Regions from separate parts of the Jeotgalibacillus aurantiacus genome, predicted to be linked through region 2. Evidence: riboswitches for the same ligand, from Rfam matches in the RefSeq annotation. Region 2 holds a riboswitch; the other holds the start of a gene.

Region 1 (7,633 bases), 400 kb from region 2:
TACCGATCATTTTTCCAAGCGTTGTAATGGAACCTGCATACTGAACAAAAGGTCCCGTCTGCGTTGCCGCTACTAGCGCGCTGTCAGTGGAGGTTCCGGTCGCAAGTGTCCCAGTCAGCGGATCCGTCACATCGGCATTTTGCAGCGCTTTTACCTTCGCTTCGGTGGCGGTCATCATCGCCTGGATAAACGCTTCATCAGACAGCTTGCCATTAATGAAAATCCAGCTGTTAATCGTTCCAATCGTTGCCTGGCGCTCCCGCTCATACGATAGAGACACGTCGACCGCATTGCCGACTCCAGCTGTGACAGCAATCACAACAGACAGCCCGTTGTCTTCATATTCCCGAATGACGACATCCTCCACTTTCACTGCGGTCATCATGCCGACTGTATCAGCAGGGTTCCAGCCATGTCGTCCGGCATAGCGAACCATATCCTCATAGCTGTCATCACATTCATAATCCATCGGCACATGCCGGTTTACAAAATGGTGATACCAGCCAAGTCCTGCTCCGATCACTGCTGAAGACAGTGTTTTCAGTGACTGTGGTGCTTTTACATAGACATGATCCTGCGTAATGTGAAACAAGTCCTTCGTGATCAGGCCTGCGTTGTCAAAACCATGATTCGGCAGCAGTGTCACCTGAGGCTTTGGCAGCTCAGGATGAGACTGCGTATGAACGCGCGCATGATACACACGCTCGACCGTTTCCTTGTTCATCACATCCCCCGGCTCCGCCAGCTGCACCGTTTCTCCGTGATGCAACAGCAGCAGACGGTCGCAGTAAAGGGAGGCAATATTCAGATCATGAAAGATGGAGATCACAGTTAATTCATGCGTTTCCGTCCATTCTTTTAATAGATCCAATAGCTGCTTTTGATACGACAGATCCAGATGATTTGTCGGCTCATCAAGCAATAGCAGCTTAGGTTCCTGTGCCAGTGCCTGCGCTAAAAATACGCGCTGACGCTCGCCACCTGAGAGATCCTGAATGGACTGATGCTCGAAACCTTCCACACCGGTCTGCTTCATCGCATCCATGACTGCTTTTTCATCATGCTCGGTCCAAGGAGCAAACATCCCTTTTTGATGCGGATAGCGCCCCATCGCGACCGTTTCTCTCACAGTATAATCAAAAGCATGCTGATGCAGCTGCGGAAGAACCGCCACTTCCCGAGCCAGCTGCTTGGCAGAATAAGCGCTCAGCGGTTTTTCCTTATAGTGTACGGACCCTTCTCTGCAAGGGAGAAGACCGCTGATCATTTTCATCAGGGTTGTTTTCCCGCTTCCATTTGGACCGAGAATACCGAGTATCTCCTGTTTTTGCAGCTCAAAAGAAACGTTTTTCACCACGTCGTGCTCTCCGTATCCTCCGCTTACTCCTGTTGCCTTCAGCATGGCTATCCTCTTCTTTCTTTGCGTTTTTGCAGTAAAATCAGTCCAAATACCGGAGCACCAAGCAGTGCTGTAATCACGCCGATCGGCAGCTCTGTCGGTGCCACAACCGTTCTCGCGATCAAATCACATAAGATCAAAAGACTGGCCCCATTTAAAATGGATAACGGCAGCACATGACGGTGATCCGAGCCGGCTGCCATCCGCACCATATGCGGGACCACGAGTCCGACAAAGCCGATCGTTCCGGATACCGCAACGGCTGCCCCGGTTAAAATCGACCCTGACGCCAGCACTACATACTTTCTAACCTGTACATTGACGCCTAAATGATGGGCCCGGTCCTCACCAAACGCCATCGCATTTAACTCACGGGCATTCCACATAAGTAAAAGGGAGCCGATGATAAAAAATGGCGCAATCAATTGGATATAGTCCCAGCCCCTCATCGATACGCTGCCAAGGAGCCACGTAATAATCTGCCGCAGTTCGTCACCTGTCAATGCGATCATGAGTGATAAAATCGAGCCGAGAAACGAGCTGAAAATAATGCCGGTCAGAATGATCGTCTCCATTTTCATCGATTTCTCGACAAACCGGGCAAATCCGAGCACTGCAATAAGGGTTAAAAGTGCTGCGGCAACACTGACAACCGGCAGGGTAAAGCCGCCTAAACCCGGAATCGTGATCCCGAGGAAAATGACGGCTACCGCTCCGACTGATGCGCCTGAGGAAACCCCAAGCGTATAAGGATCAGCCAATGGATTTTTGAGCAGTCCCTGAAATGATGCCCCCGCAATCGCAAGGGACGCGCCAACAAGTCCCGCCAGCACCACACGTGGAAATCGGATATCCAGCACAATCGAGCTGAACATCGGATCCAGGCTCCCCCGATCGCCAGCACCTGCAAAAATCCTGAACATTTCATTAAAAGGGACCTGGACAGACCCGACTGTAATCGCAAGGGTAAAGGCGACTATCAGAAGAACGATTGACAGGATGTAGCCGAGCGCGATCTTACTCTGCGAAAACATCAGGGTAAATCGCTTCTGCAAGCGCCTGCGTTCCTTCAACTAATCTTGGGCCTGAACGGTTCACCGGATCAGATGGCACAACATGAAGATCCTCATTTTGCACAGCAGCTACTTCACTGAAACCTCCGTGACCCATCCATTGACCAATCGGATCCTCAACAAATTCACCATATGTTAACACAACTGTTTCAGGATTTCGGCTGACAATTTCCTCTTCAGACAGCATCACAAACCCTTCCTGATCAGCTGCCACATTATCCGCATTAATCAGATCGAGCATTTCCTGCATAAACGTGTTGTTACCTGCTACATAAACCTCAGGCAGACCTGATACATCAACCAGCACCTGCTTGCGGTCTTCTTCAGAAATCGCTGATGCCTTTTCAGCAATTTCGTCAAAACCTGCCTGCATATCAGCCACAATCTGCTCAGCTTCGTCCGTCGTTCCAGTAACCTGACCAATCATTTCAATCGTGTCATACACCTGCTCAAAATCCGTTGCGTTTTCAATCACCACAACCGGAATGCCTGCATCCTTAATCTGCTGGAGTCCTTCTGCCGCTCCTGCATTTGAATCGTGCGCTAACACTACGTCCGGCTGCAGTGAAATGATCTTCTCTACATTAAATTCAAGACCGCCGATTTTCTCCACTTCAAGCGCTGCTTCCGGATAATTATCGTAATCGGACACGCCGACAATTTCTTCATCTAAACCAAGTGCAAAGGCGATTTCTGTGTTACTTGGGATCATGGATACGATCGCGTCCGGCTGTTCTTCAATGGTGATGTCTTCACCGGTTGCGTCTGTCACCGTGACAGGGAATGCTGATTCCTCTCCTGCCGTTTCTTCCTGAGGTTCTTCATTTGTCTCAGGCTGTGTTTCGTCTTGTGTTTCCTGTGAGCAGGCGGCTAAAAGTCCTGCTGCGAGTAAAATACTGAACCATTTCTTCATTGCTTTTTCCCCCGAATCTTTTTATGTACGGACAACTCAGCAGTTTATCTAAGAACCGTGCCGGAAATCCACTCGCTTTCCGCGGGGGAGGCGGTGAGCCTCTTCAAGCCTCCGGCTTTTCAGAGTCTCACCAGCCTGCCCACTCCCGCAGGAGTCTCGCAGATTTCCGGCACTAATGATTTGAGTCACTGCTACAATTATCCAGAAGTATTTCTCTGTTTACCGCAGAAGCTGATTCTTGACTAAGCACAAATCAAACAGGAGCGGATTTCAAAGAAAATAAAAAAACATCTCACCAGGAGATGCAGGGTTGCAGGAAATGCCGTTTGCTGCAAAGGAGTCAAACGGGAGCCGCAACACCAACCTATCCTCGTAGGTATACATGGTGTAATGGAATCAAGGCAGGTCTCCTGGCTCATGACTATTGCACTTTGCCCCTTCCCATAGCGTCTAGGCTACAGTGGTATTGGCAAATCGCAGTCATTTACAGTGGCGGGACCGCGCTGGAGTTGCACCAGCTTCCCTTTTAACTGATCATTGATGATCAGCACCTTTATCCGTCCATATCGAAATGTTTTTCCAAGACCTATTATAGCATTGAAGGATTGTGAGATTGCAAGAAGTTTTTGGGAGAGGAAGGGCGGGCGGGGGGATTTGACCACTTTTTAGGGTTATTCGACCACTCTTTTAGGTTATTTGACCACTCTTTCGGATGATTTAACCACTTTTTTCAATGATTCAACCACTTTCTCCACTTATTTAACCACTCTCTCCGCAAAAGCTGTCACTTTTGCGGAAAGAAAAAACGCTAAACGGAGTCAGGCTCCATTTAGCGTATAAATTATTGTTTAATTTCAAGCGGGCGAAGACGGGCTTCGATTTGTTCGCGGCGTGGCTCAAGGAATGGTGGCAGTGCAAGTCCTTCACCAAGATGCTCCATATCCTCGTCTGTTGCAAAGCCCGGCTCGTCGGTTGCAAGCTCAAACAGAATACCGTTTGGTTCACGGAAGTAAATGCTGCGGAAGTAATAGCGATCCACTTCGCCTGACGTTACAAGGTTGAAGCTGCGGATGCGCTCATCCCACTTCTCATATTCTTCATAAGTCGGAATGCGGAATGCCACGTGGTGCACACTGCCGCGACCCGGGCGCTCTGGCGGAAGATCCGGACGCTCTTCAATGTGGACCTCTGCCCCCGTACCACCTTCAGCAACAGACATGACCTGAATAGCCGGAAGCTCTGCACCTGTGCGGTTTGGATATTCCCCTACCTTTTTAAAGCCGAGCACTTTCTCTAACACATCAATCGTTTTCTGCGATTTGCGGACTGTCAGCGTAACCGGCCCAAGCCCGACAATGGCGTGCTCTTCCGGAATGCCAGCACCTGTCCATGGTACTCCCGCTGCCACACCTTGTTCCCCGTTATCAGCGACAAGCATCAGGCGGGAGCCTTCCTCATCTTCAAAATAAAGCGTATCGCGCCCTGCACGCTTTTCAATCTCATCATGCTTAACGTGAAGCTCCTCAAAACGATTTTTCCAGTAATGAAGAGAGTCCGTTGTCGGTACGCGGAAGGCGGTGTTTGAAATGCTTGAAACACCTGGATACGTGCGGCTCGCCATTGGGATATCAAAATACGTCATATCCGTCCCAGGACTGCCTACTGCATCCGCATAAAATAAGTGGTAAGAAGATGTATCATCCTGATTAACAGTGCGCTTTACAAGGCGCATACCTAATACATTTGTGAAAAAGTGATGGTTCTTTTCAGCAGATCCGGTGATCGCTGAAACGTGATGAATTCCTGTTACATTCATGTCGTCCACTCCTTTTATCTCGAAACTGAGATATTTCTTATTTTCATTGTAAATCATCTGGATCGGATTAGCAATGATAATATCTCGAATTCGAGATATTTTACGTTGAGCATTGCTATAGTAAGGTTTATGGGCTTTTTTAATGCAGCATCAGGATGACGCGGAGACGTACGAATTGGTTGTGACAGGACAGAATTCGCGGCAAACAGGGGTTTAATGGAGTGACGGAAATATATACTGGAGTGATTGAATTAAAGTCTGGAGTGAGGGAATCTGCATGCCCTATTGAAGGAATCTTTGGCGATTAAGAGGTGATTGATGGAGTGATTTTTTCAAAAGAAGGAATTCCAAAATGGAACCATTGAATTAATTTTTGAAACGAATGAATAACCAACGGAAGTGATGGAATCAATCCCACCGCTCCTACCATTCTCCCAAGCTCCACCTAAACTCAACACACAAAAAGCCGGAGCACCAGGCCCCGACTCTCTTTATTAATCTTCCAATGCCTGCTCCAGGTCAGCCAGAAGGTCTTCTATATCTTCAATTCCTACTGAAATACGTACGAGCCCATCTGTAATGCCAAGCTCTGCGCGGCGTTCTGCGGGGATGGATGCATGTGTCATGCGTGCAGGTACAGAGATGAGACTCTCTACTGCCCCAAGACTTTCAGCAAGCGTGAAGTATTTTACTTTTTCAAGCACACGCGCTGCTTTTTCACCACTGCCTACGTCAAATGAGATCATCCCACCGAAGCCGCGTGACTGTTTTGCTGCTGTCTCATGGCCCGGATGTGATTTGATTCCCGGATAATGAATCGTTGATACACCTTCGTGACGTTCAAGGAACGAAACGATTTCTTTCGCATTCACTTCATGCTCTTCCATACGAAGTCCAAGTGTCTTAATTCCGCGGATCAATAGCCATGAATCCTGTGGTCCGAGGATCGCACCAACTGAGTTTTGTACAAAGTGCACGCGCTCAGCAAGCTCAAGCGAATTTACCACAACTAATCCTGCTACCACATCACTGTGTCCGCCAAGATATTTTGTTGCGCTGTGAAGCACAATATCTGCACCGTGGTCAATCGGCGTCTGCCAGTATGGTGTTGTAAAAGTATTATCTACAATGGTCAGCAGACCGTGCTCTTTTGCCACTGCTGAAACAGCTGCGATATCCGTTACCTTTAACAGCGGGTTTGTAGGTGTTTCGATAAATACTGCTTTTGTATTTTCCTGAATTGCATTTTTTACATTCTCAGGGTTGCTCGTATCAACAAACGTCGAGTCAATGCCCATTCGGTTCAGCACTTTGGTCATAACGCGGTATGTTCCGCCGTAAACGTCGTCTGTTAACACAACGTGTGAGCCTGAATCAAATAGCATCATGACAGAGCTGATCGCAGCCATTCCTGAGCCGAATGCAAATCCTGCATAGCCGTTTTCAAGATCCTTGATTAGTTCTTCAAGTGCGTGACGGGTCGGGTTGCCTGTACGGGAATATTCGTACCCTTGACGAAGTCCGCCAATACCGTCCTGCTTATACGTACTTACCTGATAAATCGGTGTTGATACTGCGCCAGTTGCCTGGTCTCCGACGATACCGCCGTGAATTAATTTCGTTTTTGGTTTCATGTTTTAATCACCCTTATAAATATTCTGGCTGAGATAACGCTCACTGCTGTCTGCAAAAATTGTGACGATATGACTTCCCTCTTTAGCGGTTTCAGCTTCTTTCAGGGCAGCATAAAACGCGGCGCCTGCTGAGCTTCCGACTAAAAGACCTTCTTTGGCAGCAAGCTCCTTCACCCAGTAAAATGCATTTGTATCATAAACCGTATGTACCGCATCAAAATAGGCACGGTCCATGTAATCCGGTAAAAATTCCATTCCAATTCCTTCTGTCCGGTGAGGTCCGGCTTCCCCACCGTTGATCGTAGAGCCCTCAGGTTCAACAATCACCGTTTTCACATCAGGGTTCTGATCCTTTAAATAGCGCGCGTTCCCCATAAAAGTTCCGCCTGTTCCTGCGCCGGCGACAAAAATATCGACCTGACCATCCAGATCGCGCCAGATTTCAGGTCCCATCGTTTTGTAATACGTGTCAGGGTTTGCAGGATTGCCAAATTGGGCCGGTGAAAATGCACCATCGATTTCACGAACGAGCTCCTCCGCTTTGGCAATAGCGCCTTTCATGCCTTCTGCTGTCGGGGTATTGACGACTTCTGCGCCAAGTGCACGCATCAGCGTCTGCTTTTCCACACTGAACTTTTCAGGCACAACAAACATTACCCGGTACCCACGGCCAACTGCTGCGAGCGCAAGGCCGATTCCGGTGTTGCCGGCTGTCGGTTCAATAATCGTTCCGCCCGGCTTGAGCTCGCCGCGCGCAATGGCGTCAGCGAGCAGCTCCATGCCAAGACGGTCCTTTAC
Region 2 (7,633 bases):
AGGGACATGTTCACAATACAACCAAGAAGCGGAAGATGTTTCATGGATCGGTTTTTCCATCTCGTTTCATAAGAAAGAGGATTTGAATTCTACACAGGGTCGGACTCATCCGAAGACTCCTGTGGCGGAAAGGGACAGGTGAAACCGACTGTGCGAAGCACAAGCGGGTTCACCGCCCGGCCACGGAAAGCGTAGGATGAGTCCGACCCGTCTTTCAAAAAAAAAGGAAGCGGCTTTCAACCGCTCCCTCACCTCATCATCTTCTCAATAAACTCCCTCAGCACCCGCGCAGTCAATCCCCAGATCACACGGCCTTCATAATGGTAAAAGTATTCTTTATACTGCCGTGTTTGCCACTTATACTCGCGCCCGTTGGCAATCAGATCGAAAGGAAAATTCTCTTCCGGCTTTACCTCAACATTAATCGTATGCTCATCCGGTGGTGTCTCTATAAAAAAGGACAGCGGTACGGTAAACACTTCCTCCACCTCTGCAGGGTTCGGCTTGAGCTCATGATCATCATCTAAAAACCCTACATACGTGCTGATCGTCATCCCGAATGGTGATACCAGTTTACCGAAGGAATGGACGCGCTTAATCGAGTTTCGGCTGATGCCGAGTTCTTCTTCTGCTTCCCTTACCGCCGCCTCCTTTGCACTGTCATCATCCTGATCGATCCGTCCTCCCGGAAAACAGATTTCCCCAGGCTGACGTCTCATGGTCAGAGAGCGCACCTCAAACAGCAGATGCAATTCCCCGTTTTTCTCCACGAAAGGAAGCAGAATCGAATAATTACGAACTGCCTCCTCTCCTAAAATAAATGGTTCATGCGCAACAAGGCGCTCCGTTAATTCCCGTTCATTCATACCATCAACCCCGTCAGCGTTGTTTTCTTAACTATATCAGAACAACCGCTTTGTTTACGCCTCAGAAGAACACGGAATGTTTTTTACGCGCTGACGCAGAAGTTGATTGAGCTGCTTGCATTTTTTGCGGTCTGATCTTTGAGGTAAAAGCTCTACTTTTAATGTTGCGACCAGTGTGGTTTTGTCAAACAGCATATCTCTAAACTGATCCACGGCTCCGCAATAGCGTGGGTAATGACGGTCTCCTGTGCCTGCTGCCACGGTCATGAGCCCCTCGGAAGCATGTTCTTCGATCAAGCAATAAACGTTCTCCATTCTTCTCGGAATCTCCCCATTTCCCCAGGAATACGTTGCAACGATGAGCACATCCGTCACAGAAAGTGCAGCTTGTGAAAAGTTCTCTGAAGCAAGCACCGTGATGCTTTGAAACGCTGCACTTAACTCCTCTTTCATCATCTCAACGAGCGCTTCTGTATTTCCTGTAGAAGATGCATAGACGATTGTGATCCGTTCAGAGCTCATCAAAGCCATTGGACTGGGACACCTTTGTATACGTCCTTGACTTTTGTTCGAAGAAATCGGATTTCGTCTCGTTCATCATCTGATCGTCAAATACACGGATCCACGGCATTGGATTATCGTTTTCCGGATAAAGATTTTTCAAACCGATCTGGCGCAGGCGCTTATTCGTTAAATACTTTACATAATCACTGAACTCCTGCTGATCAATTTCAGGAATGTCCTTTAAAATGTAGCCCGCCCACTCAATCTCAAGCTCAGCTGCCTGATGAAGCGTATCGTACACCTTTTCGAGCTGATCCACCTGATTTAATTCCGGCTCTTCCTTGAGTAAAATGCGGAGAAACTGCCCCATGAAGTAGGCGTGCTGCATTTCATCGCGCTGAATATAGCTGATCATTGTACTCGTTTTCAGCATCTTCTGCTGGCGGGCAAGGTGATAGAAAAACGCAAAGCCTGCATAAAAGTAGATGCCTTCAAGCGCAATCGAATGAACACCGAGATGAAACAGTGTTTCGGGCGTCGGGTTGCTTCTGAATTGCTCATAGGCATCAAGAATCAGCTGATTTCTCTTTTGAACAATCGGATCCTTTTTCGCCTGTTCGAATCGTCTGATTTGCTCGTCTGTTGATACGAGTGAGCTCAGCAGATACGAATACGATTCATTATGAACAGCTTCCTGTTGTGCTACGACAGCAAGAATCGCCTTAAAGCTCGGGTCTGTTACATAATCCATCACACCTGTCATCGCAGGGGTCTGCAGACTATCGAGTGAAGCGAGCTGTGTATTGATCCGGAGGAAGACATCCTGCTCAATTCCGCTCAGGCTGTCCCACTGCTTAATATCATCCTGCATGTTGATCTCCTGTGCCTTCCAGAAGTTCGCAAGCAGTGTCTGATACAGCTCATACATTTGTGGATACGCGATATCATTCCAGTTTAATAAACCGGACGCCTCCCCGTTAATGAGCTTTGTCGCACGGCTCGGGGCATCCGGATTTAACAGCTTTGATTTTTGTAAGGGTGCAGTGATGGCCATGGTGATTCCTCCTTTAGCTTTCGCAAACCTCGCAGGCTTCGATTTCTGTCTGTGATGTACTTCGGACATAATAGGTTGTTTTCAATTTACTCTTCCATGCGTCAATATGAAGATCCAGCAGCTCTTTGGCTTTGATGTCATGACGAACGTATATATTAAAGCTGATACCCTGATCGACATGACGCTGTCTCGCTGCATTTTGACGGATGCTGTCATGCTGATTCAGGTGATGACGGGCTTTTCTGTAATACTCATACGTTTTGTGATTCAGGTCCGGTGCGGTAACGGTGAATTTAAAGTTCTTCTTTTCCTCTGCATATTCAACAGCGTAAAGCGGGTCAATCCCGTCCGTCGAGCCACCGATTTTAGCCGTAGAGGAATTCGGTGCGACCGCCATCATCCAGCCGTTCCGTAGACCTTTGGCCGATTTTTCACGAAGTGCTCTCCAGCGCTCACTTTGATAACCTCTACGCTCGAAATACGCGCCTGTCTCCCATTCAGAACCTTTAAACGCATGATAAGCTCCTTTTTCTTCCGCCAAATCAGCTGATGCACGGATCGTTAAATAGGCGATCTCTTCGTAAAGTTTGTCAGCGTATACTACAGCCGCATCAGACTCCCAGTAAATCCCCTTTTTCGCCAGCAGGTGATGCCAGCCGAACGTGCCCAGACCGACTGCGCGGTATTTTTTGTTCGTCTGAGTAGCCTGCTTAACTGAAATCGTGTTCAGATCAATGACATTATCAAGCATACGCAGCTGGATCGGAATGAGCCTTTCAAGAACATCCGCCTCTACAGCACGCGGCAGATTGACAGATGACAGGTTGCATACAACAAAGTCACCCGGCTTTCTCACAATCACGATGTTGCCTTCCTCGTCTGTAAATTCTTTTGTAATTGTGGTTGGCGACATATTCTGTGCGATTTCTGTGCAGAGATTGCTGCAGTAAATCGATGTCCTGCCAATGCCATTTACGTGCTTATTCGGATTCTGGCGATTCACTTCATCTCTGTAAAACAAATAGGGCGTTCCGGTTTCCAGCTGGGCAATCATGATTTTTGCCATCAGATCCATCGCGCGGACTGTTTTTCTCGGAAGAAGTGGATGCTGTACAGCCTCTTCATATTTTTCTTTAAAATAGCGGTGGTCTGCTTCATCATAAAAATCCTCCAGGCCAAGCGGCTGTCCATTTTCGTCCCTCCATCCCATCACCTGCTTTACCTGATGGGGACAGAACAGGTGCCATTCACCAACACTGCGTCCCGCTTCATCCTTTTCGAGCAGCTTTTCCATAAACAGATCCGGAATGCAGACACCTGTAAACAAATCATGAGCTTTACGCCGCTCATCACCATTGTTTGTCTTCAGTTCAAGAAAGCTCATCAAGTCTTTATGGAACACATCGAGATAAACGGCCACCGCGCCCTGACGCTGTCCAAGCTGATCGACACTGACCGCCGTATCATTTAACAGGCGGATCCACGGCACAATCCCTGAAGAATTACCTTTAAACCGTTTAATATCGGAGCCGAGCGCCCTCACCTTTCCAAAATAAACACCCAGTCCCCCGCCATCCTTACTTAAACGTGCGGAATCCCAGTTATTCAGATAAATGCCGTCCAGCGAATCATCTACTGTATCAATAAAACAAGATGACAGCTGGCCGTAGCTTTTACCGGCATTTGATAAAGTGGGTGTCGCCACCGTCATATAAAGATTCGACATCGCCCAGTATGCCTCACGGATCAAATCGAGGCGTTTATGTACAGGTTCCTTCTGCATCAGCGTCATCGCAATAATCAAAAAGCGTTCCTGCGGAAGTTCAAATACCCTTCCCTCATAGTCTTTTGCTAAATAGCGGTCAGCTAATAAAAACAATCCGATATAGGAAAAAAGCTGATCGTTTTCAGGTGTAATCAGGCTGCCAAGCGTATCAATTTCCTCTTTAGAATAAGTATGCATGAGGTTTTTGTCGTAAATGCCAAGCGTCGTTAAATGAGAGATTAAGCCATAAAAATCTCCATAACGTTCCGACGCGTCATATCCTCTTGATTGTGCAGCCTGTGCATAAAGCTTTAAAGAAAATAGCTTTGCAGCTGTGTAAGTCCATCCCGGCTCATCCATGGTGATTCTGTTTAATGCTTCTCCTATTGCCTCATCAAGTGAAGGTTGGCTAAATCGCTTTAATGCTTCCAGCAGTTGACCTGCATGCTCTCCTGCCAGGCTCCTGATGTCGTGCTCCATTTCTGTTACGGTACTTGTCATCACATCTTCATCCCTTTCGTGAAGTAATACCGGAAAATAAAAAGCCCCGCTCTCCTATTTGGAGAACGAGGCAGATATCAACGTGAATGAGAACAGAAACGGATCCCCGTCCTGTTATTCCCGCTGCATCTTCTCTATTCCCGGAGAAGCTTACAATCGGCAAAAACGGCAGGTCTCCTGGCTCACACATCTTCCTTTCTGCACCCTTCCCATCTTTAACAGACAGTGGCTTGTACAGATCGTCCGTGCTTACAGTTGCGGGAACAGCTCCGGATTCACACCGGATTCCCTTTTAACCCTTAACGGGCACCGTTTTCACTGGTAGTAACAATATATTGTGTTATTTAGTTATAAAAATTCTATATATTGTATGATCTTCACTATACCTAATCATGCAAAAATACGCAATCGATATTTTTTCATGGATAAAAAAGATCTTCTTACAGCTAAATAATGGTAAGATAAACGCATCGACTAAGAAAGGAATGATAATGATGAAAAACGTATATAAGGGGACTATGACAAAGTAAAAACGTGCAGGAACTGCTGTAATGTCCTGCACATGAAATCAGTTCATGAATAAGGAGATTACATGATGTTAATAGATAACGAACTTGTATTAAGACGTGTTGAGGAGCATGATTTACCTGTCATTTGGGAGGGTGCTTTCTCAAGCGATACGCCTGAATGGAAACGCTGGGATGCACCGTATTTTCCGCATCACAGGAAAACTTATGAGGAATTTTTAAAGAAAAAGGAACAATACGTGAATGCCCCGGATGTTATGGTGATTGAGATTAATGGGGACGTGTACGGAACTGTCACTTACTACTGGGAGCATGAGCCGTCAAAGTGGCTTGAGATGGGGATCACCTTTTACCGGGAAGTGCATTGGGGCAAAGGCTATGGCACGCGCGCATTGCGCCTTTGGATCGGTCACCTGTTTGACACGCTGCCACTCGTCCGTGTCGGCTACACAACCTGGTCCGGCAACCACCGGATGATCCGCGTCGGTGAAAAGCTTGGCATGCAAATGGAAGCACGTATTAGAAAAGTGCGTTTTCATGACGGTCAGTATTTCGATTCGATCCGCATGGGGATGCTGCGCGAGGAATGGATCAGGTAAAGATTGTTGGTCGCGAAGCCTGGACGGTTTGATAAGCCGGATCGGCTTCGCGGGTAACTAGAGGTTTGCTGGTGATGCGGTTCCGGGGACACAGGCGTTGTGGCGGTGGTGTCGGGGCGTGGAGAGTTGCCGGGATTCCTTCACTTCGGGCAGTTTTTCCTTCTTACTGGATTTTTTATCCTTCTTTTCGGAAATCGATTCCTTCTTTTAAGATTTTTATTCCTTCACTAGCCCTTCCACCTACATGATTTCCTTCATTCAATCTCCAGATTCCTTCTTTTCAAGGTCCCGATTCCCTCACTCCTGAAGATGATTCCTTCAATTCCCTAACTGCACCTGATTGGACGCGATTCTCGAATACTCATCACGCAGTCAAGGATCGCGGGCAACTGGGGAGTCTTCTTAACACGAATTCCAGCCTGCTGACTTCGCACCCCAAAAAGGCCTTCACCCATCAAACATCCCGGTCTGCAAAAACCGGTGAACGAATTCCGCAGTTTCTCTTCTGTGATGAATGTCCTTATGTCCGTATGGCAGAATCAAAAAATCCTTTAACCCCCGATCATAGACGGAACTCATTTCGACGCGGCCGTCATTGCGCTCTCTAATCATTTTACCGAGGAAAAGGTTGGACCTGTCCCCTGCAATGGACCCCATTTCAACATCAGCCGGCTTAAACGCATAAGTTCCGACGAATTCAGGTGTAATAGAAGCAATGGTTTTGTAAATCCTCGTGAAAGGCTGCACGCGATGGGCATGCCGGGCCAGCTGACTTCCCTGGCTCGGTGTAGCGATCAGGACTGCTCTCATAACCTTGGCTGCATAACCAGGGTCAGACAGCACGTCTCTGATGACAAGCCCGCCTGTACTGTGCCCGACTAAAAAGACCTGCTCTCTATCAGGTACTCGATTAAGCATTTGCTTAAGGTGTGATGCCGCATCTTCAAACGGATGAAAGCGGAGCGGGTAGTTCAATGTCAGACAGTCATAGCCGAATGATGCAAGGGAACGCTCCAATGGATACATATCAGATGCCCCTTTATTAAAGCCGTGGATCAGAAAAATACGATTTTGTTTAATCTGTTTGTCCATTTCTTCACCCTGATAACCATTACTTATGGAAATCCTTTCATAATTAAACCTTTTCTTATCAATCTTTGAGCACTACAATTACATTAACTGTAACACAGAAAGGAATGAAACCATGCCTTACTCATTTAAGCAAATTGATCATATTCAGCTCGCTGCCCCTGTTGACTCCGAAGAAGCAGCGCGCGAGTTTTTCCACGGCGTACTCGGTTTGCCTGAGATCGAAAAGCCTGAAAGCTTAAAAGCTAACGGCGGTGTGTGGTTTGCATGCGGAAAACAACAGCTGCACATTGGTATTGAAAAGGATTTTTCACCCGCGCGAAAAGCACATCCTGCTTTTGAAATGGAACACATTCAACTTCTTCAGGCTCATTTAGAGGAACAAGGTTACCCTGTCATTTCAGATGACCGGCTTCCCGGAGCGATCCGCTTTTATGTAGATGACCCATTTGGAAACCGGCTTGAGTTTTTAGAATGGGAGAACGGCAGATGAGAAACGTTCATACGATCAAAAATTCAATTGGACAAAACCTTGATATAACCGAAATCTGCCTGTCTGACGAACCAAAAGGAACAGCACTGATCCTCCCGGGTGCGGGCTATTCCATCCAGGCACCACTCATGCATTACGCTACTAACTTGCTGGTAAAAGAGGGCTATCAGGTGATTCTTGCAGATTACGCCTACAACAAAGAACCATACAATAGTATGTCAGATGAAGAATATCG

The links. Region 2 has a riboswitch for cobalamin ahead of H7968_RS03500 (ribonucleoside-diphosphate reductase subunit alpha). Riboswitches for the same ligand answer to the same signal wherever they lie in the genome.
Region 1: another riboswitch for cobalamin. It lies ahead of H7968_RS01635 (ABC transporter substrate-binding protein); the one in region 2 lies ahead of H7968_RS03500 (ribonucleoside-diphosphate reductase subunit alpha).

The regions. Positions count from the first base shown of each region.
Region 1 is NZ_JACNMS010000001.1:347,872-355,504, forward strand. It holds gene H7968_RS01625 (adenosylcobinamide amidohydrolase) at 1-1,402, opposite strand, end outside; gene H7968_RS01630 (FecCD family ABC transporter permease) at 1,405-2,433, opposite strand; gene H7968_RS01635 (ABC transporter substrate-binding protein) at 2,417-3,385, opposite strand; cobalamin riboswitch at 3,769-3,955, opposite strand; gene H7968_RS01640 (ring-cleaving dioxygenase) at 4,227-5,201, opposite strand; gene H7968_RS01645 (bifunctional cystathionine gamma-lyase/homocysteine desulfhydrase) at 5,696-6,835, opposite strand; gene H7968_RS01650 (PLP-dependent cysteine synthase family protein) at 6,839-7,633, opposite strand, start outside.
Region 2 is NZ_JACNMS010000001.1:749,344-756,976, forward strand. It holds gene H7968_RS03485 (NUDIX hydrolase) at 249-866, opposite strand; gene H7968_RS03490 (flavodoxin domain-containing protein) at 921-1,397, opposite strand; gene H7968_RS03495 (ribonucleotide-diphosphate reductase subunit beta) at 1,378-2,424, opposite strand; gene H7968_RS03500 (ribonucleoside-diphosphate reductase subunit alpha) at 2,438-4,690, opposite strand; cobalamin riboswitch at 4,841-5,019, opposite strand; gene H7968_RS03505 (GNAT family N-acetyltransferase) at 5,286-5,816, shown strand; gene H7968_RS03510 (alpha/beta fold hydrolase) at 6,264-6,908, opposite strand; gene H7968_RS03515 (VOC family protein) at 7,021-7,398, shown strand; gene H7968_RS03520 (alpha/beta family hydrolase) at 7,395-7,633, shown strand, end outside.